Neorhizobium galegae: one gene and its partner. The protein of the gene in region 2 interacts with the protein of the main gene of each other region in a pairwise test. Links are inferred from orthologs where the notes say so. Each region holds a gene or a part of one and is shown on either strand. Other genes may lie near its edges. The genes, in order: LZK81_RS06110 and LZK81_RS10715.

What was found.
Region 1: the proteins of LZK81_RS10715 (region 2) and LZK81_RS06110 interact in binary tests that used the Escherichia coli proteins (3 or more experiments, as listed by UniProt). The link is inferred for Neorhizobium galegae from one-to-one orthologs.

The regions. Positions count from the first base shown.
Region 1 is NZ_CP090095.1:1,226,750-1,229,802, forward strand. What follows is about bases 313-3,044. They hold LZK81_RS06110 (SufE family protein), read right to left. Parts: upstream 2,024-3,044; coding sequence 1,601-2,023; downstream 313-1,600. Other genes in these bases: LZK81_RS06095 (DUF6456 domain-containing protein), read left to right, coding at 313-388; LZK81_RS06100 (hypothetical protein), read left to right, coding at 518-721; LZK81_RS06105 (hypothetical protein), read left to right, coding at 813-1,352; LZK81_RS06115 (DUF5330 domain-containing protein), read right to left, coding at 2,254-2,673. Also shown: more of LZK81_RS06095, read left to right, coding at 1-312. UniProt on the Escherichia coli protein: Participates in cysteine desulfuration mediated by SufS. Cysteine desulfuration mobilizes sulfur from L-cysteine to yield L-alanine and constitutes an essential step in sulfur metabolism for biosynthesis of a variety of sulfur-containing biomolecules.
Region 2 is NZ_CP090095.1:2,142,860-2,146,169, reverse strand. The notes cover bases 176-3,164. They hold LZK81_RS10715 (cysteine desulfurase), read right to left. Parts: upstream 2,297-3,164; coding sequence 1,055-2,296; downstream 176-1,054. Other genes in these bases: sufD (Fe-S cluster assembly protein SufD), read right to left, coding at 2,310-3,164; LZK81_RS10720 (SUF system Fe-S cluster assembly protein), read right to left, coding at 663-1,043; sufA (Fe-S cluster assembly scaffold SufA), read right to left, coding at 196-585; LZK81_RS10730 (GntR family transcriptional regulator), read left to right, coding at 176-190. Outside these bases: more of LZK81_RS10730, read left to right, coding at 1-175; more of sufD, read right to left, coding at 3,165-3,310. UniProt on the Escherichia coli protein: Cysteine desulfurases mobilize the sulfur from L-cysteine to yield L-alanine, an essential step in sulfur metabolism for biosynthesis of a variety of sulfur-containing biomolecules.

The DNA of each region.
Region 1 (3,053 bases), 920 kb from region 2 along the record:
AGCGGGCGAGCGGCTGCTCACCGATTTCACCCGTGGCCAACTCCAGCCTCGCGTCACCGCCTCCTGGGAGCCGCGGCTCGCCACCCGCGCCAAGGGCACCGCCGGCGGCCAGGCCGACATTGCCGACAGCGCGATATCGGCCCGCAACCGTTTTTCGAGGGCGGTGGAGGCGATGGGGCCGGAACTTTCCGGCGTCGCGGTGGATGTCTGCTGCTTTGCGAAGGGTCTTGAGACGGTGGAACGCGAACGCCAATGGCCGGCCCGCTCGGCCAAACTCATGCTGCGCACCGCGCTGCTCGCACTCGCCCGCCATTATGCGCCGCCGGCTCCGGCAAAACGCCGCCAGAACCATCACTGGGGGACCGAGGATTACCGGCCGGTGCTGTGACGGAGACTTGTCGTGGTTGCGTGGCAAATGCCCGATTGGAGAAGCGGTCATCCACTTCGCTTGCCAAATCTAATCATTTGTAGCAGTCTGCTAGGCAATCTCGATCTTCTTCGCAGCGCGGTGCCGTGAATGATCTACAATCGCGCGATGGAGTTTCACTGGGACGACGAACAAAAGGTCGGCATCCTCCTGTGGAAAGGCCGGGCGTTCAAGATTGAGGGCTACATCGATCCTTTCAACGCCCGGAGGCGTGCCGAGGCGATGGCAGCGCAACGAGGTTGGAAAAAGCCTCCCGACAAAATCCACAAAAAGGTTTCGAGGCAAACCGGGTGACGGGGTCGAATGATCGCTGTTGGCGCGTTCCTGCCGAGGCGGCTGTCGGCCCCTTTCGGCCATCGTTCACTGTGGCAAGCCAAATAGAACCATGGTGGCTCCGTCGAAGAAAACGCATAGCGAGATCAGCCCAATCCGCATAAACATATTGAGGTTCAGTATTCGCACAAAAGTAATTACCTTATTGATCGTCTTGCTTAGCGCCGCTTCCGCACCAGCGGGACCCGACCAAGTACAGAAAGACAAACAGTGCGACCTTTTGGGCGACATCGCCGAACATGCGATGAAATCTCGCCAGAAGCGAATGCTCCTCGCCGACGCCTTGAAGGCTCACCAACGGGCGGCATCGACTGATTTTGCCAAGATACTGGACCGCCTTACTTTGCGTGCATACGCGGTCCCGGCTTTCCTGACACCGGAGTTACAGCAACGAGCTATCGCGGAATTTCGGGACATGACCCTATTTGAATGCGTCAAAGCCGATGACGGTACATTGGTTCAGCAGGATGACCTGGACAGGATCGACAACTTGGTGGGAGAGAAAGGTCGCTCCGCGTTCATCCACGAAGCTGTAACGAAATTGCTGGATGCTACCGAGCACCAAGTGGAAGCTGATCGCAATACCAAATAAAATGGCCCGTCATTCCCAATCGCTGGCTCGTCTGCTTCCGGCGCGAAGTTGCCGTAAGCCATCGTCATCAATGGTGGCATTGGCGACCGAATTCCGCAGCTATGCCACACCCCATGATCCTCCCTTTTTGCACAGGAAGCCATGTCGCACCGGTGTAAAGCGGTTAAGGAGGGCGAGACGTTGCCGCGAGTTTCCCCTTGCGTAGAGGGTGGCTGGCGGGCCGGGACGCTGGTCTGAACGGCTGTCCCCTAGGCCGCAGCCCTGATCCTTGCCTCTTCCCGGATGCGCTTGACCATCGAACGCAGCCCGTTGGCGCGCTGGGACGACAGGTGCTCGACCAGGCCGATGCGGTCGAAGATTTCGATAGCGTCCGTGGCGGCGATCTGGGAGGCGGTCCTGCCGGAATAGACGGCGAGCACGATGGCGACGAGGCCGCGCACGATATGGGCGTCCGAATCGCCCTCGAAGGTCATCACCGGATCGGCGCTGCCGTCCCCGAGATGGCTGACCAGCCAAACCTGGCTCGCGCAGCCCTGCACCTTGTTGTCTGCGGTCTTCTTGTCGTCGGAAAGGTCCGGCAGCGCCTTGCCGAGTTCGATCACGTAACGGTAGCGGTCTTCCCACTCGTCGAGGTATTCGAAATCTTCGATGATCTGCTCGAGGCTGGCCATAAGCGCTCCGGTTCTTCTATCCGCTCCATATAGGCACTGCAGGCCCGGATAAAAGCAAAAAAAACGCCGTGAGGGGTAATCCTCACGGCGTCAGCAAATGCTGAATGACAGGGCAGGCAGATCAGGCACCGGGAACCGTGGCATTGAGAGCCCGGTGCAAGCTTTGAAAATCGGTTTCGGATGAGACGTCCGGTATCAGGTCGATTTGGCGCGCCGACTGGTGCGCGGGATTAGTGGGTCGGCCGTTTCTGCGGGACCGGCACGGTGCCGGTGAAGATCGTATCGGCGCCGGTAGCGGCTGCCGTTTCGGCCTGTCTGGCCGGGAACGGGGTCGGTTCCGGATCAGCGAGCACCGCGGTCTCCTTGCCCTTGTCGCCGAACTGCTTGTCGAGCAGCTCGAAGGCGACCTGGGCGCCCTGCCTGGCCCTCGTGCCGAGCGCCGAGAAGGTCTCGGCACCCTTTTCACAGACCTCAGGCTTTTCGGTGCAGATGGCGCTCACATATTGATAGGCTTCGGTCGCAGCCGAAAATGCGTTGCTGACCTGCAGGGGCGAAAGCCCGTCGGTCTCGGTCGCCGGCTTGCTGCTGAAGTAGGAGAGCACTACCAGCACCGCCGCGAACCACATACTTCCCTTGATGAGAAACCACATCGTTCTATCCACCTGTTTTTCCCGCTCCTGGGTCTTGAAGCGAGCCGCCGGATCTGTGCCGGTCTTGAACATGGTTGTACCGCCGGGAAGCAAATATGGCTTTGACGGGATCGTTCGGTTTTTCGGCAAATTTGCCTAAAATGCGAAATATCGGCATTTGCAGCGTCTTTGTCGCGAACTTGAATCGAATTTTAGCGATCGATGTTAAGCATAATTGCGGCGCTCCGCCCGAAACCCCGGGCTTTGTCGGGGGGCGGTTTGCCACAAAGGTTAACGCATTGGGAAAAATCGAAGCAAATCCGCCGCTTACGTCGTGTTAACCACAAGCTCAGAAGGCTTGGCCCTTCTGTCCCAAAGCCGGATTTTGGCCCATTGCGGGA
Region 2 (3,310 bases):
GTTCCTGACCTCGGCGCTGGCACCGCTCCAGACCCATACGCGGCGGCGGTGGTTTTCGACGGCCTCTATCGAACGGCTGGATCAGGCGGTGACCCAGCATGTCGCCGTTATCCGCGCCATCCGTGCGGGCGACGTCGACGCTGCGCGAAGAGCGATGGAGACGCTCCTCGACTATATGACGAATTCATAAGGTAATCAGGCGTGGACTTCGGCTTCGCGCTGCTTTGCGAGCGCAGCGAGATCCGCAGGCTTCAGCTCGACCGACTCGCCGCAGCCGCAGGCAGACGTCTGGTTTGGATTGACGAAGGTGAAGCCCGAACGCATCTGCGTGACTTCGAAATCCATCTGGGTGCCGAGGAGATAAAGCACGGCGGAAGGCTCGATCCAGACGCTCGCGCCGTCGTGCTCGATCCTGTCGTCCTTGGCATTGGGTTCGGCGACGAGATCGACCGTGTATTCCATGCCGGCGCAGCCGCCCTTCTTGATCCCGACACGCAGGCCCTTGGCCTCCGGTCCGGAATTGGCGACGAGCTGCTTGACGCGGGTCGCGGCGGCATCGGTCATGGTCATAATGGCGAAGCCCATGGGCTCATTCTCCTTCCGCACACGGATTCAAGGTCCGGTGTTTCACGATTCAAATGTAGTACCGACCGATTAACCGATCAATACCAGCCGACAGCCACCTGGGCCTCTTCGGACATGCGCTCCGGCGTCCACGGCGGATCGAAGGTCATCTCGACTTCGACGCCGGACACGCCTTCGACGGCGCCGACGGCATTTTCCACCCAGCCCGGCATTTCGCCGGCGACCGGGCAGCCGGGTGCCGTCAGCGTCATCATGATCTTCACCATGCGGTCGTCCTCGATGTCGATCTTGTAGATCAGACCGAGTTCGAAGATGTCGGCAGGGATTTCCGGATCATAGACCGTTTTCAGCGCTCCGATCACGTCGTCGCTCAGTCGCGCCAACTCATCGGCCGGGATGGCGGATTGGATCAGTCCTTCGCGGGCATCCCACTTCAATTCCGTTTCATCGGCGGCCATGGCAATAGTCCTCAAGCAAAGAAATTTCGCGCGTAGTCGAGCGCATCGGCCAGCGCATCCACTTCGGCACGGGTATTATACATGCCGAACGATGCCCTGCATGTGGAGGTGACGCCGAACCGCTTCAAGAGCGGCATGGCGCAATGGGTGCCGGCGCGGACCGCCACGCCCTTGCGGTCGATCACCATCGAGACATCATGGGCATGGATGCCAGCAAGTTCGAAGGAGAAGATTCCGCCCTTGCCCGGCGCATTGCCGATGATCCTCAGCGAGTTGATGGCGCGCAGGCGTTCCGCGGCGTAAGCGGCGAGATCCGCCTCGTGGCGGGCGATCGCGGCGCGGCCGATCTTGTCCATGTAGTCGAGCGCATAACCGAGCCCGATCGCCTGGACGATCGGCGGCGTACCCGCTTCGAAACGGTGCGGCGGGTCGTTATACGTGACGATATCTTCCGTGACATCGACGATCATCTCGCCGCCGCCCTGGAACGGCCGCATCTCTCTCAACCGGTCCGACTTGCCATACAGCACGCCAATGCCGGACGGGCCGTAAAGCTTATGGCCGGTCATCACGTACCAGTCGCAATCGATGTCGCGGACATCCACCGGCATGTGCACGGCGCCCTGGCTGCCGTCGATCAGAACCGGGATGCCGCGCTCATGGGCGATGCGGCAGATTTCCTTGACCGGAACCACCGTGCCGAGCGCGTTCGACATATGGGTGATGGCGACGAGCTTGGTCTTTTCGGTAAGAGACTTTTCAAAATCCTCGATATGGAAGGCACCCTCGTCGTCGACCGGCACCCAGACCAGCTTGGCGCCCTGCCGCTCGCGGATGAAATGCCAGGGCACGATGTTGGAATGGTGCTCCATGATCGTCACGACGATCTCGTCGTCGGCACCGATATTCGGCATGCCCCAGCCGTAGGCGACCGTGTTGATCGCCTCGGTCGAGTTCTTGGTGAAGACGATCTCGTCTACCGAACCGGCATTCAGGAACCGGCGCACCTTTTCGCGCGACGCCTCATAGGCTTCGGTCGCCGCATTCGAGAGAAAATGCAGGCCGCGATGGACGTTCGCATATTCGCTGGAATAGGCGTGGCTGATCGCGTCGATCACCACCTGCGGCTTCTGGGCCGAGGCGCCGTTGTCGAGATAGACCAGCGGTTTGCCGTGCACCATCGTCGACAGGATCGGAAAATCCCGGCGGATCGCTTCCACATCGTAGGTCGTCGAGGGTGCACTCTGGTCCATATCAAGCCCCTTATCAGGCGTGTCTTTCAAGCCAGGCCGAAATGACGCCTTCCAGCGCTTCGACCAGCTTTTCTTCTTCGAGTTCCTCGACGATCTCGGCGACGAAGGCGTTGACCAGCATGGCCCGTGCCTTGTTTTCCGGAACGCCGCGCGCCATCAGATAGAAGAGGTGGCTGCTTTCGATATCGGCAACCGTCGCGCCATGGCCGCAGACGACGTCGTCGGCGAAGATTTCGAGCTCGGGCTTGGCCGAGAACCCGCCATCGTCTGTCAGAAGCAACGTATTGCAGGACATCTTGGCATCGGTTTTCTGGGCATCCGGAGCGACCCGGATCATGCCCTGGAAGACGCCGTTGGCGCGGTCGAACACGACGTTGCGGATGATTTCCGTCGAATTGGTGTTCGGCACGTTGTGGCCGAGAACCAGCGTGACATCCGTGTGGCTTTCGGCGCCGAGCAGGTTGACGCCACGCAGCGTCAGTTCGGCGCCCTCGCCTGCCACGTCGATCCGCAGTTCCTGGCGCACCAGCTTTCCGCCGGCATTGATGACGAAAAGGCGCAGCTTGGCATCGGTGCCGAGCTGGACGCGGATCTGGCCAAGATGGGTGTCAGCCGCGCCTTGAGTCTGCAGGATGATCCAGGTGATATCGGCGCCGTCTTCCAGCGTGATGTCACTGATCGAGGACACGAGCGCGGCATCTTCCGTCACCGACCGGTGACGTTCGATGATCGTCGCCCTGGATGCGGCCCCGAACGAAACCGCGAAGCGCGTATGGACCTGGCCCGCGGCATGCAGGGCCTGCAGTTCGATCGGCGCGTCCAATTCCGTATCGGCCGGAACCGTGATCGCATAACCATCGCGCACGAAACTGCCGTTGATGCGGCCGATCGCGTCATCCTTGTCGAGCGCCGTCAGACCGGCAGCGGCCGAACCATCGGCGAGCCTGTCCTTGAAGAGCGCGATCTCGACGCCGTCAACGGCGGCCTTCGCATCGGCAGCACCCTGCAGGATCG